DNA from 3 places in the Aquisalimonas asiatica genome. Region 3 is predicted to be linked to each of the others. Evidence: riboswitches for the same ligand, from Rfam matches in the RefSeq annotation. Region 3 holds a riboswitch; each other region holds the start of a gene.

Region 1 (9,621 bases), 150 kb from region 3:
GCGGCGCCGCGGGCCAGTCCGGCGCGGCGGCGATACCACCGCTCAGGGTCACAGCGTAGTGCTCCCCGTCCGCGACCAGCATGACGGCGGCGCACGCCGGCGCACCGCAGCCCTTGCCGCAGCCGGAGACGTGCAGCCGCTCGCCGGCGGCGAGCAGCGCCGGCATCGCCGCCTCCAGCACCAGGGCGTCGTTCCGGGTCGCGGTGGTACCGGACGCACAACCTGGCGCACCGACGCAGGCACCGAGCCCGAGGCGGGGATCGGCCGGTTCGGTGATGACACCCAGCGCAGCCAGCGGCTCCAGCGCGGCGACGCCGACCCCCGCAAGCAGAACACTGCGCCAGGGCGTCAGTCGCAGCGTGGGTGTGCCGCCCGTCGCCGCGTGCCGCTCCGCCACCACGGCCAGCTGCCGCAGCTGCGCTGCATTGAGCGCACCGAACGGGAACGCCGCGTGTACCCAGGCCCCGTGGGGCGCGACTCCCGGTGCCGGAGGCCCCACCGCGGGCACCGGCACCGTGCCGGCGGGCTCGGCCAGCTCAGCCAGTGCGTCCTGGAACGGCGCGACACCGCGCTCGGCCAGGGCTGCAGCCATCCGCCGCGGCGGGTCGTCGTCCAGCAGTCGCGCCAGCACGCGCCGGGCAGCAACGGCGGCCTGCTCCGGAGCAACCCGTCCCAGCGGCACCGCGTCCGCCCCCCGGCCGCCAATGCTCAGCCGATAGCGCAGGCCACCGTGATCACAGGTCACGGCGTCCAGGCGCAGGTCGGCATGGACGCAGGCGATCCCTGTCACGCCACCGCCATCCACGACCACGCCGGTCTTGGCCGGCAGGCGGTGAAGTGCGGTGTCGGCGGCGATGCCGTCGGCCACGGCCCGCGCCACCGGCGTGATGTCGGTGACGGCATCGGGGTCCAGGTCGGTCGCGGGGGCGGCCAGCACGTTGCGTACCGCCTCCCGGTCGGGGTCACTGTCGGCGACGCCGGCCGCCACGAGCGCGTTCTGGGCGCCCGTCAGGGTTGCCGGGCGCACCCCACGCAGCTGCAGGTTGCCACGGACGGTGAGCTCCAGCGCGCCGTTGCCGTATTCTTCGGCCACCTGCGCCACGGCGCCCACCTGCGCCGGCGTCCAGCCACCGATGGGATGGCGCAGGCGCAGCAGCAGCCCGTCGCCACTGGCCATGGGCGCGGCCACCCCCGGGCAGGCACCGCGCACGGCGCCGTTATGGTTGGCGCGCGCCCCACTCATGGTTTCACCCGTGTGCCCCGGGCCACCAGCGTCAGGGCCACGGCGCCGGCGATGGCGGTGGCCACGCCGAGCATGGCAAACGTGGCCCACCACGGCACCGCACTGGTGCCGAGCAGGCCGTGGCGGAAGCCCTCGATCAGGTAGTACATGGGGTTGGCCAGCGACAGGCTCTGCCACGGTTCGTCCAGGCGGCTGACGGGGTAGAACAGCCCGCCCAGGTAGATCAGCGGCGTCAGCACGAACGTGGTGACCACCGAGGTGTGGTCGAAGGTGCGCGCATAGATACCGTTGATGAGCCCGGCAAAGGAGAACAGCAACGCGGCAAGCACCGCCATGCCGGCAATGCCCACCGGGTGGTGGAACTGCAGCCCGGTCAGTGGCAGCGCCAGCGCGGCCACCAGCAGCCCCACCAGCAATCCGCGCAATACGCCGCCGGTGACGAAGCCGGCAACGATCAGCCACGGTGGCATGGGCGCCACCAGGAGCTCCTCGATGTGACGCTGGAGCTTGGCGCCGAACACCGCCAGGGTCACGTTGCTGTAGGCGTTGGTGACCACTGCCAGCATTACCAGGCCGGGCATCAGGAACTCCGTGTAGCCCACGCCGCCGAGGGTGCCGATCTCCCGCCCGACCAGCTGGCCAAGCACCACCAGAAACAGGGCCGCAGTCACCACCGACGGCAACAGTGTCTGGATCCAGGTGCGCACAACGCGGCGAAGCTGCTTCACCACCATGCCGCGATAGGCATTCCAGTAGAGCGCCGCTGTCATGCCGGTGCCTCCTGCCGGCTGCGCAGGCGCTCCAGGAACAGCTGCTCCAGCCGGTTGCTCTTGTTACGCAGACTGATCACCTGCACCCCGGCCTCGGTGAGCGACGCGAACAGGGTATTGAGATGCCGGCCCCGGGGCACGTCCACCTCCAGGGTGCGGCTATCCACGGCGCGGACCGTGACGCCATCGAGACGGGGCGGTTCCGGGCAGTCAGCGGCCAGATCCAGCACCAGGGTGTCGTGGTCCATCCCCTGCAGCAGCGCAGTAGGGCTGCCGCGGGCGATGAGGCGACCGTCGTCGATGAAGGCGAGGTCGTCGCAAAGCTGCTCCGCCTCCTCCAGGTAGTGCGTGGTGAGCAGCACCGTGGTGCCGGCGGCGTTCAGCCGCTGCAGCACGGCCCAGAGGTCGTGGCGGGCCGCCACGTCCACCCCGGCGGTGGGCTCGTCCAGCACCAGCAGGCGCGGCTCGTGCGCCAGGGCGCGCGCGATCATGAGCCGCCGCTTGAGGCCACCGGACAGCCCCCAGGCGGTCTGCCGGGCACGGTCGGCCAGCCCCAGCAACGACAGCACGACGTCGGTGCGCTGGCGCGCGCGCCGTGGCGAAAGACCGTAGTAGGCAGCCTGGGTAGCGACGATCTCCGCCACCGGCTCGAAGCTGTTGAAGTTCACCTCCTGGGGGACCAGTCCGATGAGCCGCCGCGCGGCAACGGGCTCCCGCGCCAGGTCATGGCCGAACACGCGCACCGTGCCCTGTTCCAGCCGCACCAGCGAGGTCAGCAGGCCGATCAGCGTGGTCTTGCCGGCGCCGTTGGGGCCGAGCAGGCCGAAGAAACGGCCGGCATCCACCGTGAGATCCACCCCCGCGAGACCGGTGCGACCGCTGGCGTAGTGTTTGGTCAGGCCTTCCAGGGCGATTGCCGGCGCGCTCATGCCGCCACCCCAGTGGTCGCCGTGCCCACCAGGCGACCGCCTCGATCCACGGCGCAGACATCAAGCATAACGGCGTCGGGCAGCGTGCGGCGGGCCTGATCGTAGGCGCGGGCACAGATCCGGTCCGCCAGGGGAATCCCGGCGTTTTGACACAGCGAGAGGGCCTCGATGCTGGTGTTACAGGCTGTCATGCGTATGCGCAGGTGGGTGTCGGCACCCAGGGCCGCCGCTTCCCTGGCGAGGCCGTCAAGGTCGATGGCGCACTTGCGGCTATGGGTGTCGGCATGGCCGGCGGCGAACTTGCTGAGCTTGCCGAAACCGCCGGCCAGGGTGACCCGCGGCACCGGATGACGCTTGATGTACTTGAGCACGCCCCCGATGAGGTCACCCATCTCGATCAGTGCCATGTCACCGAGGCGGTAGCGCGCACGCGCCATGGCCTCGCTGGAGCCGCCGGTGCAGCAGGCGAGGTGGGTGATGCCGTTGGCGCGGGCCACGTCGATGGACTGGTGAATGGAGGCGATGTAGGCCGCACAGGAAAACGGCCGCACGATGCCGGTGGTACCGAGGATCGACAGCCCGCCCTGGATCCCCAGACGCCCGTTCATGGTGCGCTCGGCAATACGTTCGCCGTCGTCCACGCCGACAAAGAGGGAGAACCCCCCGCGATGACCCAGGGCGGCGGCGCATTCAAGAAGATGGTCGGTCATCATGCGCCGTGGCACCGGATTGATGGCCGGCTCGCCCACCGCGACAGGGAGGCCGGAGCGCGTGACAACCCCGACGCCGGCACCGGCATGGAAAGTGATACCCGACTCGCGGCGAGGCTCGACGCGTACCCACACCCGGGCGCCATGGGTGGCATCCGGGTCATCGCCACCGTCCTTGATGACGCCCGCTTCGGCGCCCTCCCCGGTGCGCCGGAGGTCATTGAGGACCAGCTCCACGCGCTTGCCCTTGGGCAGGACCACGGACTGGCGCTCGCCCACCTGATCCCCCAGCGCCAGACGCGCGGCGGCGGTCGCCGCGGCCGTCGCACACACCCCGGTGGTCAGGCCGGTACGCAACCGGCCATCGCCATCACGGCTCTCCGGACGCATGGAGGGCGCGCCGGTGGTTGTCTGTGGTTGCTGCGCGTCAGTCACGTCTTGCGGTCCCACGCCGGATGATTGCGCGACGGGAGCGGTGGCAGGGTGGATACCGATCTTGGGGGACAGGCGATCACCACCCGGTTCCGCCGCACCCCGCGGCACCAGGGAGTTCAGGCCGGTCTCCGGACTCGTGGCGCGGGGTCCGTCCCCGGCGGATCGCCTTCCCGACGCACCCGGGCGGGCATCGTCAGTGGCCTGTGATCCGGTTGTCACCACATACCGTTGCGGGGGCAGCGCCGGCCTTGCACAAAAAGGATGCGCACCGGCTTCCCGATTATCCCCGGCTGCACTCGGGGCACCTGAAGCTGGCTGTACCTTATGGGACCCCCGGGGGGTGGTCAACCGGGACTGCCAATACAATCTGCTTACACTAGTTATGCAATACTGATCATCCAAAGACGAATCCGAGAGCGGCATGCCATGGCAGACGACGACGCGCACGACCGGACAGTGGATGCGGATGAACTGGCGCGCTACCGCGCACTCGCGGACATGTGGTGGCAACCCGACGGCAAGCTGTGGCCCCTCCACGTACTCAACAGGCTGCGAACCGGGTACATCCGTGACCACCTGTGCGAGCGATACGGCCGCGACCCTGCCGGCCCGGCACCACTGGCGGGCCTGCGCATGCTCGACATCGGCTGCGGCGGCGGACTGCTCAGCGAGGCCATGGCCGGGCTCGGGGCCAGCGTTCACGGTGTGGACGTATCCGACAGCAACATCCAGGTGGCGCGCCTGCACGCCCGCGAACAGGGTCTGGCCATCACGTACGAGACTGCCACGGCCGAAGCGCTGGCCGGACGCGGCGCCCGCTACGACGTGGTGCTGAACATGGAGGTCGTGGAGCACGTGGCCGATCTGCCAGCGTTCATGGCTGCCGTGAACCGTCTGATATCACCGGGCGGACACACCTTCGTGGCCACCATCAACCGCAACGCGGTCTCGTTCGTCGTGGCCATACTGGGCGCGGAGTACATCTTCCGGTTGCTGCCAAGGGGCACGCACCAGTGGTCCCGCTTCCCCACGCCGGGGGAAATGGAGACGCTCCTGGAGCGGGACGGCATCACGACGGTTCGGCGCACCGGCGTCAAGGTCAACCCATTGACGCGGCGCATGTGGCTGTCACCCTCTGAGAGCGTCAATTACATGCTGCTGGCCAGGCGCCAGGCAGAGGGGGAGATATGAGTGACGAGCCACGGCCCGTCGCCCTGGTAACGGGCGGTGCGCAGGGCATCGGCCTTGGCGTGTCGCAAAAGCTGCTGTCGTCGGGGTGGCGCGTCTCGGTCATCGATGTGGACGGCGAAGCACTGGCGGCGCTGGACGAGGACAGCCGGGATGACGGGCGGCTGTTCACGGTGCAGGCGGACGTCGCCGACGAGGCGGCCGTGGAGAGCGCCGTGGATGCCACGCTGGTGCACTTCGGCCAGCTCGACGGCCTGGTGAACAATGCCGGCGTTGCCGATCCGCTGAGCGGGCCGGTGGAGGCGCTGGCCCTGTCAGACTGGCAGCGCTGGCTGGACGTCAACCTGACCGGCACCTTCCTGCTCAGCAAGCACTGCACGCCGCATCTGGCAGCGCGCCGGGGTGCCATCGTGAACATCGCCTCCACCCGGGCGTTGCAGTCGGAGCCCGACAGCGAGGCCTATGCGGCGAGCAAGGGCGGCGTGCTGGCGCTCACCCACGCGCTGGCGGTGAGTCTCTCCGGACGGGTTCGTGTCAACGCCATCAGCCCGGGCTGGATCGCGGTGGAGGACTACCGCAAGCCAAGCCTGCGCACGCCCCCCGCGCTGACTCCCGGAGACCATGCCCAGCACCCCGCGGGCCGGGTCGGCCGACCGGACGACGTCGCGGATCTCTGCGCCTTTCTGCTCTCGGACGCCGCCGGTTTCATCACCGGCGAGAACATGGTGGTCGATGGCGGCATGACCCGCCGCATGCAGTACGCCGACTAACCGCCGGTCACTAGCCCTCGGTCCGGTGCCCGGATTCCGAGGCATCGGCCTCCGGACGCGCCTCGATGATGCGCACCTGGCGACTGTCCACGTCCACGTCCAGGCGGTAGACACCCGGTTGCAGCACGTCGGTATCCAGCACCGACTCCGCCACATCCTGCTTGGCCTCCGGAAGGGCGTCGCCGCTCTCGGTCTCGAAGCGGATATCCTCCATCGCCACCGCCCCCAGGGACAGTGTCAGCCACCCGGCTGCCACCACCAGTGCGCCCGGGCCGGGCGTCGGTCGACCTGCTTTCATATCACGCTCCTCCTGGATGTGCTCATTCGAGGGCCCGTCACCGATCGTCCGTTGACCGTTTCCATGACAGGGCGTTCCGCATTCCTGCTATGGTCGGGTCTCCAACAAGAACGAAGAGGCCGCCCACCGTGGACACCAACGCCCGCCCTAACGCCGTGCTCACCGTGCTGTGCGGCGCCTTCACGGGATTGGTCGTGATCGTCTTCGCGCGCCTGGCCTTCGGCGTGCTGCTGCCGCCCATGCGGGCCGACCTGGGCCTCACCTACCAGCAGGCGGGCACCCTCGGCACCATCACCGCACTGGGGTACCTGCTGTTCGTGCTTGCCGGGGGTGCCGCCGCCGCGCGCTGGGGGCCACGCCGGGCCGTGGTATTCGGCCTGATCACGGTGGGCATCGGCTTCGCCGGGCTCAGCGTCGCCACGGCCTATCCGGCGCTGCTCGCACTCAAGGCGCTGCTCGGGTTCGGCACCGCCTTCAGTTTCGCCCCCATGGTCTCGCTGCTCGCCGCATGGTATCCGGAGAAGCGCGGCTTCGTCATCGGCTGCATGTCGGCCGGGATCGGCGTGGGCACGCTCCTGATCGGTTTCATGGTGCAGTGGCTGCAGACCCTGTTCGGCGACGCCGCCTGGCGGGTGAGCTGGGGCCTGTTCGCGGCGGCAGCCGCAGCCGTGGCGGCGCTGGTCATCGTGGTGGTCAGGGATCCGCCAAGCACGCGGGTCGCGGCGGGGGAGCGGCCGCCCTCAGCGGAGAAGTGGCTGATCTACCGCCACCCGCGCATGCTCATCGTCGGCAGCGTCTACGGCCTGATCGGGCTGACCTATATCGTGCAGGCGGTGTTCATGGTGAGCTTCGTGGTGGAATCGGGCCACCCGGAGCGGACCGCCGGCCAGCTACTGGCAATGATGGGCCTGCTGTCGGTGGCCTCCGGACCTGCCTGGGGCACACTCTCGGACCGCTGGGGGCGTGGCAATGCCCTGCTGACGGCCATGCTGCTGGTGACCGTCGCCACCATGCTGCCGCTCATTGACCAGAGCCTGCCCATGTTCTTCGCCCACTACCTGATCATGGGCTGCGCCGTGAACGGAACCTTTGCGCTGATCCAGGCGAGCAGCACCGATCAGGTGGCCCCCCGGTACATTCCCATTGCATTCAGCTTCGCCACGCTGGTGTTTGCGGCCGGTCAATTCGTCGGGCCGGCCATCGCCGGGTGGCTGATCGAGACCACGGGCGATTTCCGGTCGGCGTTCCTGTTCACCACGGCCGGGCTGATTCTCGGCTGCATTCTCACCGCATGGATCCGCCGTTTCCCGCGTGAACTGGCGGTCGGAGACCCGCCGGAGCCCACGGCATCCACGGCCCGGGACGGCTGATCAGAGCGCACTGAGGATTGCGCCCACGGCGGCCGCGGCCGAGACGCCCAACACCGCCGGGCGCAGCCAGTCCCGATCGAGCCAGCGCGCAACGCGGCCGGAACCCAGAAAGCCGAGCGCAATGGCGGGCAGCAGACTGACTCCCATGATCAGCTCCGCAAGCCCGAAGTGACCGGCCAACGCCAGGGCCGTGAGCACGATCACGCCACCGGGGACGAACACCGCCGACAGCGTGCCGCGCAGCCGGGCGCCGGAGAAACGCTGAAACGCCAGGGCCAGGGGCGGGCCGCCAATGGATGTGGTGGTCGCCATCAGCCCGGCAAGCCCCCCGGCCCCGAACAGGTGCGGCGGGCGTGGGCTGGCGACCCCGCCGGCCAGGCTCAGGACCACGGCCAGCAGCACCAGTGACCCGAACACCAGCCCCAGCATGTCCTGCGCGACGACGCCCAGAACCAGCCCGCCAAGGGCGGCGCCCGGCACCTGGCCGACCACCGCCCAGCCGGCATCGGGAAAATGCACGGCGCGCCAGTCACGCATGAGAATCAGTACCGGCAGGCACATGCCCGCCACCACCATGGCGCCGGGAATCAGCGCGGGCTGGATCAGGTACAGCAGCGGCGCCCCGACCATTCCGAGCCCGAAACCGATGGCGCCCTGCAACAGCGACCCGGCCAGAATCACGGCGCTGGCCAGCGCCCACTCACCGAGGCTCAGTGGCAACTCCACCCTTGCTCCCTGGACTGTTCCGACGACGCGTTGGAGTCTACCGGGGTTCGCGCGCGGCGGCGATGGCCGGGGCGGCAGCCGCTGATGCCGGTCGTCGCCCGACGCCTAACGGGCGTCCAGGAATCGGGTCAGGGCAGCGACCGTTGCCTCGGGCTGCTCCACGGGCGGCAGGTGGGCCGCGGCGGGGATGATCTCGAGCCCGGCGCCGGCGATGCGCGCCACAATGGCCTCGGAAGCCGCCACCGGCGTGCCCGGGTCGTTCTCGCCGACCACCACCAGCGTCGGCACATCAATGGCGTCCACCTGCGGCTCCAGGTCCATGCTGCCGATGGCCTCGCAGCAGCCGGCGTAGCCTTCGGGCGGCGTGCGCAGGAACATGTTGCGGATGCCGGCAACGGGGGTGGAGCCGAGGAAGGCGGGGGTGAACCAGCGCTCCATGGCACCGTCCACCAGGCCGTCCAGCCCGTCGGCCCGCACCTGGGCGGCGCGCTCGGCCCACATGGCCGGCTCCGGCATGCGCATGGTGGTGTCGCACAGGATCACGCTGTGCAGCCGCTCACCGTGGCTGCCGGCCAGCTGCTGGCCGACCATGCCGCCGATGGAGAGCCCGCAGAAATGCACCCGGTCCAGCCCCAGCCCGTCCATGAGCGCCACGCAGTCCTCCGCCAGCCCGGCAATGGTGTAGGGGCCGTCCGGCACCGAGGTCAGCCCGTGCCCACGCATGTCGTAGCGCAGCAGGCGGTAGCGGCCCCGGAGCCGTTCGGCGACGGCATCCCACATGCGGAGGTCGGTGCCCAGGGAGTTGGCGAACATCACCACCGGCGCATCGGCGGGGCCTTCGAGGGTGTAATGGATGACGCCGTTGTCGTGTTCCAGAAACTGCATGATCGGCTCCTGCGCTCAGCGGGTATATCCCGGGACGGGCCGATTCGGTGGACCTGAAGGTCCACCCTACGAGCCTGTGCCCCCAGCCGGGACGTATGGGCGTAGGGTGGACCTTCAGGTCCACCAACCGGAACCCGAACCTACTCCGGATCCTGCAACGGCGGCCGCACCGGCGGCAGGTCGGCGAACTCGCCGGGCCGCTGCTCGGCGTTGGCCTGCATGGCCTCGCGGATCTCGGCGTGCTGGAGCATGCTGGCGTTCCACACACCGATGTAGTCCAGGCTGTCCGCCACCGAG
Region 2 (9,621 bases), on a different contig from region 3:
ATGACCCCCGCGGAGTTCCTCGCCACCGACTACGGCTGGACGCTGCTCACCAGCGTCGTCCTGCTGGGCCTGTTCGGCGGTTTCTACATCGTGCCGCTGTATGCCCTGATTCAGCAGCGCAGCGACCCGGAACACCGCTCCCGCACGATCGCGGGCAACAACGTCCTCAACGCCCTTGCCATGGTGCTGGCATCCGGGTTCGCCATCGTGCTGCTCGGAGTCGCCGGGCTCAGCATCCCGCAGCTGTTTCTGGTGGTCGGCGTGATGAACGCCGCCGTGGCGCTCTACATCTTCACGCTCGTGCCCGAATTCCTGATGCGGTTCCTGATCTGGATGGCGATTCATACCGTCTACCGGCTGCGCAAACAGGGGCTGGAGCATATTCCCGAGGACGGCCCGGCGGTCCTGGTGTGCAACCACGTGAGCTTCGTGGATGCGCTGATCATTGCCGGCGCGGTCCGACGCCCCGTGCGCTTCGTGATGCACTACCGCATCTTCCGCATCCCGCTGCTGAGCTTCATCTTCCGCACGGCCAAGGCCATTCCCATCGCGTCGGCGAAAGAGAACCCGCAACTCCTGGAAGAGGCCAACGCCCGCATTGATGCCGCGCTGGCCGACGGCGAGATCGTGTGCACCTTTCCCGAAGGGCGGATCACCGATCACGGCGAGATGAACACCTTCCGGCGCGGTATCGAGCACATCGTGCGCCGGCGGCCCGTTCCGGTCATCCCCATGGCGCTCAGCGGCCTGTGGGGCAGCTTCTTCAGCCGCAAGGACGGGCCTGCATTTCTCAAACTCCCCCGGCGTCTGCTGGAGCGCGTGGGCCTCTCCGCCGGTGAGCCGGTTGCGCCGCACGAGGCGACCGCGGAACTGCTCCAGCGCCGAGTCGCCAGCCTGCAGGAGGAGACGCCATGAGCCCGACGCCGCAAACCAGCCTGCTGATCAACACCCTGAAACGGGCGTTGAAGACACACGGCGTCACCTACGCCCATGTCGCCGATGCACTGGATCTCAGCGAGGCGAGCGTGAAACGGCTGTTCTCGGAGGAGAGCTTCTCGCTGCAACGGCTGGAGACGGTCAGCAACCTGGCCGGCCTGTCGCTCACGGAGCTCTCGCAGATGGTGGAGGACGGCGCTGGCGAGATCCGCCAGCTCTCTGCCGCCCAGGAGCAGGCACTGGCGGACGAACCCCGCCTGCTGCTGGTGTTCTACCTGCTGCTCAACCGCTACACCCTCGCGGACATCATCACCGACTACGACCTGGAGGAGCTGGACTGTATCCGGCTCATGACCCGCCTGGACCGCATGGGACTCATCGAACTCCAGCCCGGCAACCGCGCGCGGCTGCTCACGTCCCGTTTTCTCACCTGGCGGGAGAACGGCCCGATCCGCGCCTTCTTCGACCAGCACGTACGCGGCGAATTCTTCGACTCCGCCTTCGACACACCGCCGGAGTCGCTGCAGTTCGTCTCGGGGATGCTCTCCCAGGCATCACTCCGGGTGATGGAGCGCAAGCTCAACACCCTGGCCAAGGAGTTCAATGAACTGGCGCGCCTGGATAGCGGCCTGCCCCTGGACGAGCGCCACGGCTGCAGCGTCATGCTGGCACAGCGCGTGTGGGCGTTCTCCATGTTCTCCCGTTACGCCCGCAAACAGGGCTGACCCCCCATGGGCGCCGGTTAGGCGAAGACGGGTCCCGGTCGTTGACCGGGCGGACCGGTGGCGTACCCACCGGCCCGAACCGCTGTCTTACCACTTCAACGAACCACCGGTCTGATACTCCGTCACACGCGCTTCGAAGAAGTTCTTTTCTTTTTTGAGATCAATCGCTTCGCTCATCCAGGGGAACGGATTCCGGGCACCGGGGAACAGCTCCGGCAGGCCCAGCTGGCTGCAGCGGCGGTTGCAGATGAAGTGCATGTATTCCTCGCACATCTGCGCGTTCATGCCGAGCAGGCCGTTGGGCATGGTGTCTTCGGCGTAAGCGATCTCCAGTTGAGTGGCCTCCTTGAGCATCTCGATGACTTCGGCCTGGAATTCGGGCGTCCACAAGTGAGGGTTTTCCAGCTTGATCTGGTTGATCACATCAATGCCGAAGTTCAGGTGCAGGGATTCATCCCGCAGGATGTACTGATACTGCTCCGCGATCCCGGTCATCTTGTTGCGCCGGCCGAGGCTGAGGATCTGGGCGAACCCGGTATAGAACCACATGCCCTCGAACACCACGTAGAAGGCCACCAGGTCCCGCAGAAAGTTCTGCGCGCCCTCATCCGTGGAGGTATCAAAATTGCCCTCCTCCAGGTTGCGGGTGTATTTCAGTGCCCAGGCGGCCTTATCGGTAATCGACGGCACCTCCCGGTACATGTTGAAGACCTCGCCTTCGGACAGGCCGAGGGAGTCCACGACATACTGGAAGGTGTGGGTATGCACGGCTTCCTCGAACGCCTGGCGCAGCAGGTACTGGCGACATTCCGGATTGGTGATGTAGCGGTAGATGGCCAGCACCACGTTATTGGCCACCAGGGACTCGGACGAGGCAAAGAAGCCGAGGTTGCGCATGATCATCGCCCGCTCGTCGTCGGTCAGACCGTCGCGGCTCTTCCACAGGGCGATGTCCGCCTGCATGGAGACTTCCGTGGGCATCCAGTGGTTGTTGCATCCGGCCAGGTACTTCTCCCAGGCCCAGTGGTACTTCAACGGCAGTAGTTGGTTCACGTCCGCGCGGGCGTTGATGATGCGCTTGTCGCCCACCGCGACCCGTTCGGCACCGGATTCCAGCGCCTCCAGTCCGGTGGGGGCACCGGCCGGGCTTTCCGCCGCCGCGGCCGGTTCCGGCTGGGTCGGCTCGGGTGCCTCGGTCACGGCACCGTTGTCGTCGTAATCGTTCCAGTTCAGGACGGACATGGGATCCTCCGGTTATCGGGTGTTTCTGTCTGGTTGGCGGCACCCGCCCCGTTGGGGGCGTGTCGCCGCCCTGCCTGATTGGTGTTGGCCTTTACTGGCAGGCCTCGCAATCCGGGTCGTCGATGGCGCAGGCCTGGGGCTGGCTGCTGACCGCGTTCAAGGCGCCGTCATGCATGGTGGATTTCTCCGCCTGGGTGGCGCCCTGACTGCGCAGGTAGTAAGTCGTCTTGAGGCCGCGCAACCAGGCCATGCGATAGGTCACATCCAGCTTGCGGCCGTCCGGCTCCGCGATATAGAGGTTGAGCGACTGGGCCTGATCGAGCCATTTCTGGCGGCGCGCCGCCGCTTCCACCAGCCATCGGGGTTCCACCTCAAAGGCGGTGGCGTACTGGGCCTTGAGGTCATCGGGAATGCGATCAATGGGCGCCACACTGCCGTCGTAATACTTCAGGTCGTTGACCATGACTTCGTCCCAGAGACCACGCTCCTTCAGCGCCCGGACCAACCAGGGGTTCACGATGGTGAACTCGCCGGACAGGTTCGATTTCACGAACAGGTTCTGGTAGGTGGGCTCAATGGAGGCGGACACGCCGACGATATTGGCAATGGTCGCCGTCGGTGCGATCGCCATAACGTTGGAGTTGCGCATGCCCTGGCGGCGCAGTTTCTCCCGCACCGGCGTCCAGTCCAGGCTGGCACTGGTGTCCACTTCCAGATACCCCTCGGGACGGGCGTCACGCAGGTTCTCGATGGAATCGATGGGCAGAATGCCCTGATCCCAGAGCGATCCGGCGTAGGATTCATAGGTACCCCGTTCGGCCGCCAGGTCCGATGAGGCGCCAATGGCGTGGTAACTGATGTGCTCCATGACCTCATCGGCGAACTGCACCGCCTCCTCGGAGGCGTAGGCCAGTTTCCGTTTGTGCAGCGCGTCCTGAAAGCCCATCAGGCCGAGCCCGATCGGACGGTGCCGGGCGTTACTGCGCTTCGCCCCGGGTACCGCGTAGTAGTTGATGTCGATGACGTTATCGAGCATGCGCACCGCGGTCTTCACGGTCCGGGCGAGTTTCTCGGTATCCAGCCCCTGATCGTCGAGATGCTGCACCAGGTTGATGGACCCCAGATTGCACACCGCGATTTCATCGTCCGAGGTGTTGAGGGTGATCTCCGTGCACAGATTGGAGGAGTGCACCACACCCGCGTGTTGCTGGGGCGAACGCAGGTTGCAGGCATCCTTGAACGTGATCCACGGGTGACCGGTTTCGAACAGCATCGACAGCATGCGACGCCAGAGATCCCTGGCCGGCACCCGCTTGTAGTTCTCGATCTCGCCACTCTCCGCCAGCTGTTCGTAGTGCTCGTAGCGCTCACGGAACGCCTGGCCATAGAGATCGTGCAGATCCGGCACGTCCGAGGGCGAGAACAGCGTCCATTCGCGCTCGTCGAAGACCCGTTCCATGAACAGATCCGGAATCCAGTTGGCGGTGTTCATGTCGTGGGTGCGGCGACGGTCGTCCCCGGTGTTCTTGCGCAGCTCGATGAACTCCTCGATGTCCAGGTGCCAGGACTCCAGGTAGGCGCAGACCGCACCCTTGCGCTTGCCGCCCTGATTGACCGCCACGGCGGTATCGTTGACCACCTTGAGAAACGGCACGATGCCCTGGCTGCGACCGTTGGTGCCCTTGATATGGGCACCGAGGGAACGCACCGGCGTCCAGTCGTTGCCCAGCCCGCCGGCCCATTTGGACAGCATGGCGTTGTCCCGCAGAGCGCCGTAAATGCCTTCCAGGTCGTCCGGCACCGTGGTCAGGTAACAGGAGGACAGTTGGCTGTGCAGCGTGCCGCTGTTGAACAGCGTCGGCGTGGACGCCATGTAGTCGAAGGACGACAACAGCTCGTAGAATTCGATCGCCCGCTCGGTCGGTTTGTCCTCCTGCAGCGCCAGCCCCATGGCCACCCGCATGAAGAACACCTGGGGCAGCTCGAAACGCTGTTCGTCGTGGTGCAGGAAGTAGCGGTCGTACAGGGTCTGCAGACCGAGGAAGCTGAAGGCCGCATCCCGGGTCGGCTGCAGCGCCTGGCCCAGCGCGTCCAGATCGAACTCCGCCAGGGCCGGATTCAGCCGCTCGTGCCGGATACCGAACTCGATGGCGGCGGACAGGGCACGGGGATACAGCTCGACCATGTCCTCGTGACTGGCCTGCTCCGCCAGCCCCAGAACCCGCAGCGCCTCACGGCGAATCGGGTCCATCAGCAGACGTGCGGTCAAGGGGCTGTAATCCGGTGATTTCTCGATGCGCGAGCGGGCCGTCATGATCAGCGCCGTGGACAGCTCCCGCTCGGGAATGCCGTCGTACAGATTGCGCAGCGTCTCGTCCAGCAGCGATTCGCCGTCCACATCCTCCAGTCCCTCGCAGGCCTGGCGGACCAGGGCCCGCAACCGGCCCAGATCCAGTGGGCGACGCTCGCCGTCGGCGTACGTCACGCTCAGGGACGGGTGGGGCTCGTCCGGCGTCCGCGCCTGGCGCTGGCGAGCATGCTCCTCCCGGTACAACACGTAGGCCCGGGCCACCCGGTGCTCACCGGAGCGCATCAGCGCCAGTTCCACCTGATCCTGGATGTCCTCGATATGGACCGTGCCCTGCCCGGCCAGGCGACGATGAAAGATCTCCTCGATACCGGCGGCGAGTTCCCGGGAACGTTCGTGAATACGGTTGGACTGGCTGGCACTGTCGCCTTCGACCGCCAGAAAGGCCTTGCCGATGGCGACAACGATTTTTTCCACATTGAATTCGGCGACGGATCCGTCCCGTCGAATGACACGAAGGCCGGGCGCGGCGGATGATCCGTGTCGGGATTCCCGGGTGGCGGTTACGGTGGATGACATGAGGTGACTACTCCCTGGTCGCGTTTGCTTTCCTTCGCGACAGGGCGCAGCAACGGACAGGCAGGCGCGGTGTCGTCTTCGACACCGACAGGAGAGTCCGGGACTGTCACCACTGTTGGCCCTGAACGCGAAGGCACAGTGTTCCCTGCCGACGGGGCAGGCTCTGGCAGGTCTTCGGACTCGGGGGCAACTATTCCGTGGCCTACTGCCGGCGACTTCCCCTCCCCTTCATGGGCGAGAGTGTCTGATGCTGAGCATCTTGCCGGGGTCGTTCCCCCACACCGCTGCGCGTCAGTTCCGGAGTCTCACCGGATTCCCTCTTGCGACGGCTCAGGATGCGACTGGTCAGAATTTAACCATACATATTGAGCCGAACCAGACATATTTCACTATATCTGGTGCTTTCTGGAACTGCAAACCCGATTCGATGTTGCCCAGACACGAACCGGCGGGCGCACCCGGTCGCTGCCCCCGGGCGGGGAATGCGACCAGCCCGCCGGCTGACCGACAACCCCGTCACCAGGCACCGGAGGCGGTCCGCAGTCTCACCCTACGCCCCCGGTCGTCGCGTATTGCGATACGTGTGCGGCAAGCGTTGAACAGCCTCCGGCGAATGCCAAGAATGCGCTCCACGTTCAACGCATCAGGAGGCTTTCATGACACCGGTCGTTCGCAGCACGCTTCGCATCCTCACCATCGCGGCCGTCGCCGTCGGGTTCATTCTCTACGCCGTGCACGTCACTCCTGACGGCGCACAGATCCTGGCCGGCTGACGCGCCGAGCCAGGGGCCCGACAACAACCATCAGGGATGACCTCCAATGGCAACCGATCATGCACAGGCCAACGCCTGGCTCCGTCAACTACTGGCCGAACACTCCGCCGAGTCGCTGCATGCGCGTCTCAGCGCTGACCACACCCCCAGTGACCGCCGCCTGCCGTTGAACCCCCGCACCCTTGAAAGGCTGGTGGAGCGGCGCTGGCAGGCAACGGGCAATGACAGCGACGCCCGCGCCCAGTTGCTCGACGACAAGACCGTGGCCGACATGGGCGCCTACGAGGCGAACATCGAGAACTTCATCGGCACGGTCAAGCTGCCGGTGGGGCTGGCCGGCCCGCTGCGCGTCAACGGACTCTTCGCCCAGGGCGACTACCACGTCCCCCTGGCAACGTCGGAAGCAGCGCTGGTGGCCTCCTACAGCCGGGGAGCCCAACTGATCACGGCCGTCGGCGGCTGCACCGCCATGGTCATAGACGAAGGCGTCAGCCGCGCCCCGGGCTTCGCCTTCGACAACCTGCGCGACGCCGGCGAGTTCGTGGCCTGGGCCCTCCAGTCCCTGGACGCGCTGCGCGCGGCGGGCGAAGCCACCACCCGTCACGGCCGCCTCCGGAATCTGCGGGTCACCATCGAAGGCAACCACGTCTACCTCAACTTCGAATTCTCCACCGGTGAGGCATCCGGCCAGAACATGGTGACCATCGCCACCGAGGCGATCTGCGCCTACGTCATGGCCAACGCGCCGGTAACCCCCCGGTATCACTTTGTGGAAGCCAACCATTCCGGGGACAAGAAGGCGAGCGCCCAGTCCTTTATCGGCGTGCGCGGGCGCAAGGTCACCGCCGAAGTCCACATTCCCGGGGAGCACGTCCGCAAGGCGCTGCACACGACACCGGAAGCCATGGTGGATTACTGGCGCATGTCCGCCATGGGCGGGGTCATGAGCGGCACCATCGGCGTCCACGGACACTACGCCAACGGCCTCGCGGCGCTCTACATCGCCTGCGGGCAGGACGCCGCCTGTGTGGCCGAATCCGCCGTCGGGGTCACCCGCTTCGAGCAGACCGATACCGGCCTCTACGCCGCCGTCACCCTACCCAATCTCATGGTTGGAACCATTGGCGGCGGCACCAGCCTGCCGAGTCAGAACGCCTGCCTGCGTCTCCTCGGACTGGACGGCCCCGGCAGCGCCCATGCGCTGGCCGAAGTAGCCGCCGCGCTCAGTCTCGCCGGCGAGCTGTCGATCATCGGGGCGCTGTGCTCCGGCCATTTCTCCCGCGCTCATGAGGTACTCGCCCGTGTCCGCAACAACACCTAATACCCAGTCTTCACTGCGCCGCTGGTGGACCTACCAGAGGGAACGCTTCCCGCTGCACGCCCACCTGCCACTGATCCTCGTGCTCAGCGCAACGGCCCTGGCCTACTCCGCCGCGCTGCGGGGCACCCCCGGCCCGGGCGGGTTGTTCCCGCTCGCGGGCGCCGCCATCAGCACGCTGCTGTTTTTCCTGTGCCTGCGGATCGCCGACGAGTTCAAGGATTATGCGGAGGACTGCCGCCATCGCCCCTATCGCGCCGTGCCACGGGGGCTGGTATCCCTGCGCGAGCTTGGCGTGGCCGGCGGCATGGCCGTGGCACTGCAGACAGCCATTGCTGCAGTGGTGGCGCCCGCACTCCTGCTGACCCTGGCAGTGACGTGGCTCTACCTGGGGCTCATGAGCCGGGAGTTCTTCGTCCACCGCTGGCTGAAGGCACGCCCCCTGATCTACCTGTGGTCCCACATGCTGATCATGCCGCTGATCGTGCTGCACGCCACCGCGTTTGACTGGGCCGTCGCCGCCGCACCTCCCCCGGCACAGCTGGGCCTGTTGCTTGGCCTGTCCCTGACCAACGGCGTGGTGATCGAGATCGGTCGAAAGATCCGCGCACCGGAAGACGAAGAACCCGGCGTGGACACCTATTCGACGGTCTGGGGGCGGGGCCGTTCCGTGGCCGCCTGGCTGGGCGCCATGGGCGCAACCGGCCTGCTGACGGTGCTTGCCGCGGTGCCGCTGGCGCGGGCCGGCACTGTGGCCGTGGTACTGACGCTGCCCGTGCTGCTCGCCCTGGTCGCGGCCGCCGCCTTCCTCAAGCGGCCCGGTTCGGGCACGGCGCGCTGGTTCGAACCCCTCTCGGCAATCTGGACGCTGGCCGTTTACGCGGCCCTGCTCGTCGTTTCACTTGGCATGGAGACAGTCTGATGACACTGCTGATCTTTCCCACGGACGGCGCCGCCCGAGACACCATTGGCGGCAAGGCATACGGCCTGCAGGCACTCCAGGGCGCCGGCACCGTGCCTCCCTGGTTCGTGGTGCCCCCGTCGGCACTGCACGACTGCCTGACGTCTGCCCAGCAGGACGCCCTGGATAGCGGCGACCCCACGGCCATTGCCCGGGCGCTCGCCGCACTGCGGATGAGCGACACCCTGCAGCAGGCGGTAGCAGGCGCTCTGAAACAGGTATGCCCCGGCGACGGCACGGTGGCCGTGCGCTCCTCGGCCATCGACGAGGACGGCGCCAGCCATTCGTTCGCCGGCCAGCTTGAGAGCAGCCTGTACGTGACCCCCGAGGACGTCCCCCGGGAGATCGTCCGCGTGTGGCAGTCGGCGTTCGGCGAACGCGTCATGGCATATCGCCGCGAACGGGGGCTGAACGGGCCGCCGCAGGCACCGGCGGTGCTGATCCAGCAGATGATCGACGCGGACGCGGCCGGTGTCGCCTTCAGCGCCGACGTGGTGAGCGGTTCGCGCAGCACCGCCGTGATTGCCGCCACGCCCGGAACAGGCGACGCCCTGGTCAGCGGTGACGTGAACGCCGATACCTATCACGTGGACCGGGCGGGCACGATCATCCGCCGCGCGCCTGCCGCTGCAGGGGGCACGGCGGCCGTGGCACTGCGGGACGACCAGATCCAGGCCATCGCGGCGCTGGCACGCCGGTGCGCGGCACTGGACGGACGCCCGCAGGACGTGGAATGGGCCATCCGCAACGATCGGCTCCACCTTCTGCAGTCCCGGCCG
Region 3 (9,621 bases):
GCCTGGGCAAAGGCGCGGCACCGCAACAGCGGCGAGGTGATCACCACGTCCCAGTGGTCCCGCGGCTCCACCGCGGCGCGCATCTGCTCCCAGCCCACGTGGCTCAGCGGATCATCCCGATGACCACGGTAGCGCTGCCCACCCTCGGGCTGCCCGTGGCGAATCAGGTCGACCCAGGTGGAGCGCGTTTCCTCAACCGCCATCGCTGACACCTGCCGATTCGAATGTCGCCATCTCGCCGTGCAGGCGACAGGCCGCCTGCAACAGTGGCACCGCGACCGCAGCGCCACTGCCTTCACCCAGCCGCATGCCGAGATCGAGCAGGGGCTCCGCGTCCAGTGCCCGCAGCACCGCATCGTGACCCGCCTCCGCGGAGCGGTGGGAGAAATGCAGCCATGCCGCCACATCCGGCGTGTGGCGCACCGCCACCAGCGCCGCGACACTGACGATGAAGCCATCCACCAGCACCGGCAGGCCGCGGCTTGCCGCGCCGCGAATGGCACCGGCAAGGGCGGCGATCTCCAGCCCGCCCAGGGAGGCCAGCACGGACAGCGGGGCGCGGTCGTCACCGTGGCGCGCCAGGGCCGCCGCCACGGCACCACGCTTGCGAACCAGCCCGTCGTCGTCCACCCCGGTGCCGCGACCGACCAGTTGCTCCGGCGATGCGCCGAGCAGGGCACAGGCCACCGCCGCGGCGGACGTGGTGTTGCCGATGCCCATGTCACCGCCGATGAACAGCTGCGCGCCGGCGTCGCTGGCGCGAGCCGCCGCCCCGTCACCGAGCGCCAGCGCCTGGTCCCGCTGAGCCGCCCTCATGGCCGGCTCGCGGACGGCGTTCGCGGTGCCAGGCATGACCGGCTCATCGCGTACGCCCGCCAGAGGCGGCAGAGGCGTCACCGTGCCCGCATTCACCACCTCCAGGGTGGCACCCAGGTGGCGAGCCAGCACGCTGACCGCCGCACCGCCCGCCGCGAAATTCCGGACCATCTGGGCCGTCACGGCCTGCGGAAAAGCGGATACACCCTCGTCGCAGACACCGTGGTCACCCGCGAACACCGTAATCCACACACGCTCCAGCGCGGGCAGCGACGTTCGCTGTTGCGCCGCCAGGCGCACGGTCGCCGTTTCCAGGCGGCCCAGCGATCCCGGCGGTTTGGTCAGCTGCATCTGCCGCTGCCAGGCCGCGTCCGCCGCGCCCGTGTCGGGGGCAGGAATCGGCGCGTCCCAGGGCGTGTTGGTGGTCATGACAGGCATGTCCCCGCTGTGTATGGAGGGCACCGGATGTTCGGCCCGCCCCTGACGGGTGTCAAGCCGCGGTATACACTGACCGGCTTCGCCATGTTGCCACGAGGACGCCTTGCTTACCGCGCTTGTCTGTATCGGCGCTGTCATTCTGGATACGCTGCTGGGGGAGCCCCGGCGGCTGCACCCGCTGGTGCTGTTCGGGGCACTGGCGGATGCCGTCGAGCGCCGTTTCAACCCGGACGGGCACGGCAGCATCGCGTCCGGCCTGACGGCAGCCGCCGTGTTGCTGGCACCGCCCGTCCTTGTCGCCGTGGTACTGGCGCTGGTGTTGCCGCCGGTCGTGTTGGTGGCCCTGGAGATTGTGGTGCTGTATCTCGCCATCGGCCCGCGCAGCCTGGGAGATCACGCCCGCGCCGTCGCCACACCGCTGATCCACGGCGACCTTGCCGGTGCCCGAGACGCCGTGGGCGCCATGGTCAGCCGCGACACCCGGGCGCTGGATCAACGGGGCGTTGCCGGGGCGGCGTCCGAGTCGGTCCTGGAGAACGGCGCCGACGCCGTCTTCGCCAGCCTGTTCTGGTACCTGGTCGCGGGCCTGCCGGGCGTAATCCTGCACCGCCTGGTGAATACCCTGGACGCCATGTGGGGCTATCGGACACCGCGCTACCTGTTGTTCGGCCGCGTGGTCGCGCGGCTCGACGATGCGCTCAACTGGATACCGGCGCGGCTGACGGCGCTGGCCTACGCCGCCTCTGGCCGCACCGCCACGGCCCTGTCCTGCTGGTTCCGCCAGGCGGGCGCGTGGGAGAGCCCCAACGCCGGGCCGGTAATGGCCGCGGGCGCCGGCGCGCTTGGTGTCACCCTCGGCGGCGCCGCGCCCTACCGGGACGGCTGGCGGGAACGCCCACCCCTGGGCGAAGGTCCGCCACCAGACGGCGCCACCATCGACGCCGCGGTCGTGCTGGTGCGCCGCGCCGTGTTCTGCTGGCTGGCCGTCATCCTATTGGGAGGCATGGCATGGTCCCTGATCACGGCGGCAGGCTGAACCGGGCGGCAGCCGCATACGGCATCCCCCTGGAACACTGGCTGGACCTCTCCACCGGCATCAACCCGTGGCCCTGGCCGGTGCCGGAAGTCCCCGGGTCGGTGTGGCAGCGCCTGCCCGAGGCGGACGACGACCTGCCGGCGATCGCAAGGGCGTGGGCGGGCGCCCCGGCTGCGGCCGGCTGCGTCACCACGGCCGGCTCCCAGGCGGTCATCCAGGCGCTACCACGACTGCGGGCGCCCTGCCGGGTCGGCGTACCCGCCCCCGGCTACGCGGAACACGCGTGGTGGTGGCGCCAGCAGGGTCATGCGGTGATCAATGTGCCCCACGACGATGTGGACGCGCATCTGGACCACCTGGACGTGCTGGTCTGGATACACCCGAACAACCCCACCGGGCTTACCGTCCCGACGGAGCGTTTGCTTGAGTGGCACCGTCGGCTGCAGGCGCGGGACGGCTGGCTAGTGGTGGACGAAGCCTTCATCGACCCGACACCCGCAGACAGCGTGGCGCCCGCCACGGGGCCGGACGGACTGCTGGTCATGCGGTCCCTGGGCAAGTTCTTCGGGCTCGCCGGCTTGCGGGGCGGCTTTCTGTTCGGCCCGGCGCCGCTCTGCGACCACCTCGACACGCTGCTTGGCCCCTGGGCCGTGAGCCACCCGGCACGCTGGGTCATGCGCCAGGCCCTGGCCGACCGCGCCTGGCAGGAGGCCAATCGCCGGCGTCTCGACGCCGGGGCGGCAGCCCTGGACCAGGTGCTCCGACGCCACGGGCTGACGCCCGCCGGAGGCACCAGCCTGTTTCGCTACTGCCCGCACGGCGAGTCGGCCGCGCTGCAGGATCGACTCGCCCGCGAGGGCATCCTGGTGCGCCTGTTCCAGGGGCCGGCCGCGCTGCGCTTCGGACTCGCCCCGGATGAAGCGGGGCTGGCACGGCTCGATACCGCCCTGTCGATTTGACTACCGGCACCCCCCTTGCTAGCGTCATTCGCCTCCCTGCAGGTGTCCCGTGCAGTACCAACCGGCTGTGACGGGATGAAACGGGAAGTCGGTACCGGCCCGCCTCACGGCACGCGGCCCCATTCCGACGCTGCCCCCGCAACGGTGTTTGAGTCAAAGGCGACCTCTCGGCCACTGTGCAATATGCACGGGAAGGCGGTCGCCCAGGGACGGGTCCACAGCTCCCCGCTCATCAGCCCGTAGACCGGCCTGCCGGGTTTGCCGCGCGTTGCGGAGGGCGACGCACAGGCCGGCAGACTCCGCCACTTGCCGCCTGATCGCCCCACCCACGCGCCACTATTACAGAACGATACGCCCGTGCGGGTGGCACGGCGAAAGGGGACAACCATGTACTTCAGCAAGCCTGCAGCTGCGGCCACGGTGGCCGTGTGTCTGGCGCCTCTGAGCGCCTCGGGGGACGACCCGATCCAGCTCAACCCCGTGGTGGTGACGCCGACGCTCTCCACCCAGACCGTGGACGAAAGCCTCAGCTCGGTCACTGTGATCGACCGCGAGACTCTGGACCGGCAGCAGCCACGGGAGCTTGGCGACATCCTGCGTGGTCAGCCCGGGCTCGACGTCCAGACCAACGGCTCCTTCGGCAAGGCCACCAGCGTCTATACGCGCGGCACCGGTTCCGAATCCACGATGCTGCTGATCGATGGTGTGCGCATTCGTTCGGCCACGACCGGCGGCGTGCCCTGGCAGTTCATCCCGCCACAGCTTCTCGATAACGTGGAGGTTGTCCGCGGGCCCAGGGCAAGCATCTACGGCGCCGACGCGGTCGGTGGGGTCGTGCAGGCGTTCACCCCGGACGGGCGAGACGGCGATCAGTACTGGATTCAAGGGGGCTATGGTTCATTCGATAGCAGCGAGATTGGTGCGGGCTTCGCGGGTGCGGCGGACGGCACGTCCTACAGCGTGAGCACCAACCGCTTCCATACGCGCGGCGCCCCGGTTCGGGAAGACGGGGACGACCGGGGGTTCGTCAACAACGCCAACGTTGGACGGCTTACCCATCAGTTCGATAACGGCACGGAGGTCGGCGTTCTCGGGTTTCGCGCCGAAGGCAACACGGAATTCGACGGCGGCGATACCGATTTTCTGAACCAGGCCATCGGCGCCCACACGCTGATCCCGATCGGCGCAGCATGGACCACCCGGCTGCAGATCAGCCAGGCCCGTGACGAACAGGAGAACTTCGAGGGATCCGGAATCTCGGTCTTCGATACCGAAACGCGCACCGCCCGGATGGAGAACACGGCCATCCACGGCAACAACGAAGTCGTCTTTGGTGCGGAGTTTCAGCGCGACGAGGTCGCGGGAACCACCGACTACGACGAGACCCGCCGTGATAATCGCGCCGCTTTCGGACAGTACCTGATCGGTGGTGACAACTCGGAGATCCAGCTCAGTGTGCGCCTCGATGATAACGAGGCCTTTGGTGACCGCGTCACCGGTGGCGCCGCATTCGGACAGGCGCTGGACGCCAATCACCGACTGCGTCTGAGCTACGGCACGGCATTCCGTGCGCCCACGTTCAACGACCTTTATTTCCCCTTTACCGATTACGGCGACGGCTTTATTTTCGAAGGCAACGACAACCTCTCCCCCGAGCGCTCCCAGACCGCGGAGATCGGCATAACCGGTCAATACCAGCATCTCCGCTGGGATCTTGCCGCCTACCAGAGTCACGTGGACGACCTCATCCAGAACGCCTTTGGAAACGACGGCGTCATGCGGCCCGAGAATGTCGACCGCGCCCGCATTCAGGGGCTGGAAGGCTCGCTGCAGACCCGCATCAGCGCGTGGGATGTGCAGGCCTCCGCGACGCTGACGGATCCGCGTGACCGCGACAGCGGTGAGCGCCTGGAGCGCCGCGCGACCAGAACGGCCCGTCTTGATCTCGACCGGTCCATCGGGACGGCTTCCGTCGGCGCCAGCGGGATCTTCCAGGGTGACCGCTACCAGGGCGATGACCGGCTGCCCGGCTTCGGCCTGATGAACCTGCGCGCCGGCTGGGAGTTTGCGCGCAACTGGTCTGCCCGGCTCACGATCGATAACGTCTTCGACACGGATTATGTCACGGCTCGGAACAGTACAAGCGACTTCGACTACAAGAACGCCGGCCGCACCGCCTTTCTCAGCGTCCGTTACGGGAACCGATAAATGATGATGCGATTCAGCGTGCTACTGCTGGCACTGCTGCTGCCAGGGATTGCCTCCGCCGCCACCATCGTCGGCATTGTCTCCGAACGCTCCGCCGCCGAAGTGGCGGCCGGGGCCCATGCCTTCGTGGACGCCCACCCCGAGCACGATGTGGTGCTGCGCACCCCGGAACAGCTGGCCGAGAAATCGGACGGCGAGGTGGCCGGGCTCTGGCGCGAGGCCGACGCCGTGTTCATGGCCGGCGTCTTCGGCGATCAGGTCGGGCGCATCGAGCGCCTGTTACGCGAGGCCAGCCCCGGCGCGGACGTGCCGGTGCTGGCCATGAACAGCGACCGCCGCATTACCCGGCTCTCGCGGCTGGACGGAGAGCCGGTGCTGGACGGCCTCTCCGACGAGGCCGTCAACGAGCTGGTAGCCAACCCGGATGCCGGCGAAGACCCCCGCGAGCATCTGGCCGCACAGCGCGACGCCTTCCCCGATCAGGCCGACTGGCTGAACGGGCGCGCGTTCTACCAGGGACGCAGCCCGGACCACATGGCCGGCATGATGGAGTGGCTGCTGGCTCATGCCGGTCACGACATGGAGGTGCCGGAGCCGCGCCCGCAGGACCCCATCCGCTACTACCGCAACGGCAAAGCCAGCGCCGACCCGGCGGACCTCGACCTGGACGACGGGCCCGCCGTGGCACTGCTGGATGGCAACACCGGCGACCGGCCTGGCGACCGGGCACTGCTGGACGCCGCCTGTGAGGCCCTCGAGGAGCGTGGCATCCAGTGTTTCGCCGTGCTGGCCCGCTGGGGTGGCGCCAGCGTCGAGGCGGTGGAGACCCTCGCCGAGCGCAGCGCACCGGCGGAGCTGACCGGCGTGGTCAGCCTCAAGTACTTCACCGTGGGGGGCGGCGAGGGCCGGCGGGACGTCACCGAGGCGTTCGGCGCCCTGGACGTGCCCGTGGTCAAGGGCATCCGCCTCAGCGACCTCACCGAGCCGGAGTGGCAACTGTCGGAAGAGGGCATCCCCTGGGACAACGTCCACTACCAGCTCGCCATGCCCGAGCTGCAGGGCATCAGCCAGCCCATGGTGCTGGCAACGGCCGAATCGCCTGAGACCGACGACGCCACCGGGGTGACACTCAAGCTCACCCGCCCGGTCCCGGAGCGGGTCGAGGCGATGGCGGACCGCATGCAGCGCTGGCAGCGGCTGCAGACGGCCGACAACGCCGACAAGCGGGTCGCGCTGGTCTACTACAACCACCCGCCGGGGCGGCACAACGTCGGCGCCGATAAGCTCGACGTGCCCGAGTCCCTGTTCGAGATGCTCCAGCAGCTGAAGGCCGCCGGCTACGACACCGGCGAGCTGCCCGAGGACGCCGACGCCCTGCTGGACGAAATCCAGGACCGCGGCGTGAACCTCCAGGAGGACGCCGAAGGCCTGTCGGAACTGGCCGAGCGCGTGCCCACGCTCTCGACCGAGGACTATCTCGACTATTTCCACACCTTGCCGGAGACCATCCAGGCGGAGCTCGAGAACGGCCCCATCGGCTACGTGCACGCCCGGCTCATGGACGCCAAGGACCAGGAACAGCGCGCCCTGGCGGAACGGCTGCTGGAGCGCGGCCTCGGCGACGTCCGGCACATGCTCGAGAACTACGAGCACGCCCGTCAGAACCGCGCCCTGGACCTGCTCTCCCAGTACCAGCACGAATGGACCCGACTGCTCCAGCACGGTGGTGACACCGATGAGGTGACCAGCCTGCGCGACGCGCTGATCCGCACCGGCATCCCGGGCCTCACCGGCTGGGGCGACGCCCCCGGCGAGGCCATGGTCCGCGACGGCGAGATGGTCTTCCCCGGCATCCGTTTCGGCAACGTGTTCATCGGCCCGCAGCCACCCCGGGGCTGGGAAGTCAGCGAAGCGCTGCTGCACGCCAACACCACATTCCCGCCCACCCACCACTACATGGGCTTCTATCACTGGCTGCGGGACGGCTTCGAGGCGGATGCGCTGGTCTACGTGGGCCGCCACTCCACCCGCGAATTCCTGCCGCGGCGGCGCGCCGGTCTGGCCGCCGACGACTACCCGGAACTGCTGGGCGGCGACCTGCCGGTGATCTACCCCTACATCGTCGACGGCGTGGGCGAGGGCATCCAGGCCAAACGCCGCGCCATGGGGGTGATGATCAGCCACCTCACGCCGCCGCTGGAGGCAACCGAGCTCTACGACGAGCTGCTGGAACTGCGCCAGTTGGTGGAGACCTTCGAGTCCGCCACCGACCCGGACTCGCCCACCCGCGACCGGGCGGTGGCGACCCTGCGCGAGCGTATCGAGGCGCTGGATCTCACCGAGGAGATCGAGCACGAGCTGGAGCACGGTCATCACCACCACGATCACGGCCATGACGACGATCACGGTGACCACGATCACAACGGCGACCATGACCACGATCGCGATCACGACCATGGCCGCCACGACGATGATCATGCCGATGACGATGATCACCATCACGATCACGGCCAGGACCATGGCGAGGATTCCGGCGGTGACCTGGCCGACGTGGACGACGAGCTGCTGGTCCACGAAGTGGGCCACTACGTGACCCATATGCAGGAGCAGTTCATGCCCATCGGCCTGCACGTATTCGGCCGGGACTGGGACGACGACGCCGTGGAGACCATGCTTGACTCCATGGCGGGCGACGAGGACCCGGAAGCGGGCTGGCGCGAGGATCTGGTCAACTCCACCGCCAACGAGCGCAACAACCTGCTCGCCGCCCTGGATGGGCGTTTCGTGGAGCCGGGCCATGGCAACGACCCGGTGCGCACCCCCGAGGTGCTGCCCACCGGGCGCAACTTCCACGCGCTGTCCGGCGATCTGGTGCCCACCCGCGTGGCCTGGTCCCTGGGTCAGGAAATGGCGGTGGATGCCCGCGAGCGCGGCGATCCGGAAGCCGAGGGCAGCGAGGCCATCGTGCTGTGGGCCTCCGACACCGTGCGCGACGAGGGCGTCATGATCGCCTTCGGCATGGACATGCTCGGGGTGCGGCCCAAGTGGAACTCCCGCGGCATTGTCGAGGGCCTGGAGCGCAAGCCCCTGGAGGACCGCTCCCGTCGCCGGGACGCCCTGTTCACCACCTCCGGGCTGTTCCGTGACCTCTACGAGGACCAGCTCGTGTGGCTGGACAAGGCCGTGCGCGTGGCCCTGGATGGTGCCTCCGAGACCATCCGCGCGGAACACCCGCAACTGGACGGCGCCCTGGACGAGGCCCTGCGCCCGCTGCCGGAGGACCTGCGTGACCCGGGCGACGAGGCCCTGAGCGAGAACGACGTGGCCGCCCGCTGGGTGGAAGACACGCGCACGCTGATGGACGACGGTGCCGATGCCGCCGACGCCGGCCGCGACGCCGCCCTGCGCGTGTTCGGCACCGCCCCCGGCGCCTACGGTGCCGGCGTGAACCGCCTGGCCGAGCGCTCCGGCGCCTGGGAGGACCGCAGCGAGGTGGCCGCCGCCTACGCCCGGCGCATGGGCCACGCCTACGGCACCGAGGCCAGCGGCGACCCCGCCCATGACGCCTTCGAGAGCCGCCTGGGCGCCGTCGGGCGCACCTACCTGGGCCGGGCCAGCCATGTCTACGGTCTGCTGGACAATGACGACGGCTTCGACTTCCAGGGCGGTCTTTCGCTGGCGGTGGAGAACCTCACCGGTACCGCGCCCGACAACCGCGTGCTCATGCACGCCGACGCGGACAACCCCCGCGTGGAGTCCCTGCAGCGCGCCCTGCTGGGCGAGCTGCGCGGTCAGAACCTGAACCCGCAGTGGCTGGAGCCACTCATGGATCACGGCTACGCCGGGGCCCGGACCATGGGCGCGGACTTCCTGGACAACCTCTGGGGCTGGCAGGTCACCAACCCCGACGTGGTCCGCTCCTGGGTCTGGGATGCGGTCCACGATGTCTACTTCGCCGACAGCCACGGCATCGGGCTCGACGACTTCCTGGAGGAAGACCACAACATCCACGTGAAGATGCACATGCAGGCGGTCACCCTGGTGGCCGCCCACCGCGACTTCTGGGATGCCGACGAGGAGATCCTGGAGGAACTCATCCAGGACTTCGCCGAGTCGGTGGTGGAGCATGGCCTTCCCGGTGGCGGTCACACCCGGCCCGACCAC

Evidence for each region. A riboswitch is a leader RNA that binds a small molecule or an ion and turns the genes downstream of it on or off. The one in region 3 is predicted to bind cobalamin.
Region 1: linked by a shared signal. The riboswitch ahead of BMZ02_RS13015 (cobalt-precorrin-5B (C(1))-methyltransferase) and the one ahead of BMZ02_RS13690 (TonB-dependent receptor domain-containing protein) in region 3 are both predicted to bind cobalamin.
Region 2: linked by a shared signal. The riboswitch ahead of BMZ02_RS01475 (ribonucleoside-diphosphate reductase subunit alpha) and the one ahead of BMZ02_RS13690 (TonB-dependent receptor domain-containing protein) in region 3 are both predicted to bind cobalamin.

The regions. Positions count from the first base shown of each region.
Region 1 is NZ_FOEG01000006.1:9,386-19,006, forward strand. Features, by position in the region: gene cobG (precorrin-3B synthase) at 1-1,243, opposite strand, end outside; gene BMZ02_RS13005 (ABC transporter permease) at 1,240-2,013, opposite strand; gene BMZ02_RS13010 (ABC transporter ATP-binding protein) at 2,010-2,942, opposite strand; gene BMZ02_RS13015 (cobalt-precorrin-5B (C(1))-methyltransferase) at 2,939-4,042, opposite strand; cobalamin riboswitch at 4,190-4,411, opposite strand; gene ubiG (bifunctional 2-polyprenyl-6-hydroxyphenol methylase/3-demethylubiquinol 3-O-methyltransferase UbiG) at 4,514-5,278, shown strand; gene BMZ02_RS13025 (SDR family oxidoreductase) at 5,275-6,045, shown strand; gene BMZ02_RS13030 (hypothetical protein) at 6,056-6,343, opposite strand; gene BMZ02_RS13035 (MFS transporter) at 6,472-7,713, shown strand; gene BMZ02_RS13040 (sulfite exporter TauE/SafE family protein) at 7,714-8,439, opposite strand; gene pcaD (3-oxoadipate enol-lactonase) at 8,545-9,324, opposite strand; gene BMZ02_RS13050 (crotonase/enoyl-CoA hydratase family protein) at 9,465-9,621, opposite strand, start outside.
Region 2 is NZ_FOEG01000001.1:300,424-310,044, reverse strand. Features, by position in the region: gene BMZ02_RS01490 (MFS transporter) at 1-915, shown strand, start outside; gene BMZ02_RS01485 (helix-turn-helix domain-containing protein) at 912-1,661, shown strand; gene BMZ02_RS01480 (ribonucleotide-diphosphate reductase subunit beta) at 1,749-2,903, opposite strand; gene BMZ02_RS01475 (ribonucleoside-diphosphate reductase subunit alpha) at 2,995-5,790, opposite strand; cobalamin riboswitch at 5,939-6,155, opposite strand; gene BMZ02_RS01470 (hydroxymethylglutaryl-CoA reductase) at 6,610-7,884, shown strand; gene BMZ02_RS01465 (UbiA family prenyltransferase) at 7,865-8,803, shown strand; gene BMZ02_RS01460 (PEP/pyruvate-binding domain-containing protein) at 8,803-9,621, shown strand, end outside.
Region 3 is NZ_FOEG01000006.1:158,639-168,259, reverse strand. Features, by position in the region: gene BMZ02_RS13710 (histidine phosphatase family protein) at 1-203, opposite strand, end outside; gene cobT (nicotinate-nucleotide--dimethylbenzimidazole phosphoribosyltransferase) at 193-1,245, opposite strand; gene cbiB (adenosylcobinamide-phosphate synthase CbiB) at 1,358-2,290, shown strand; gene cobD (threonine-phosphate decarboxylase CobD) at 2,263-3,249, shown strand; cobalamin riboswitch at 3,273-3,516, shown strand; gene BMZ02_RS13690 (TonB-dependent receptor domain-containing protein) at 3,637-5,457, shown strand; gene BMZ02_RS13685 (cobaltochelatase subunit CobN) at 5,464-9,621, shown strand, end outside.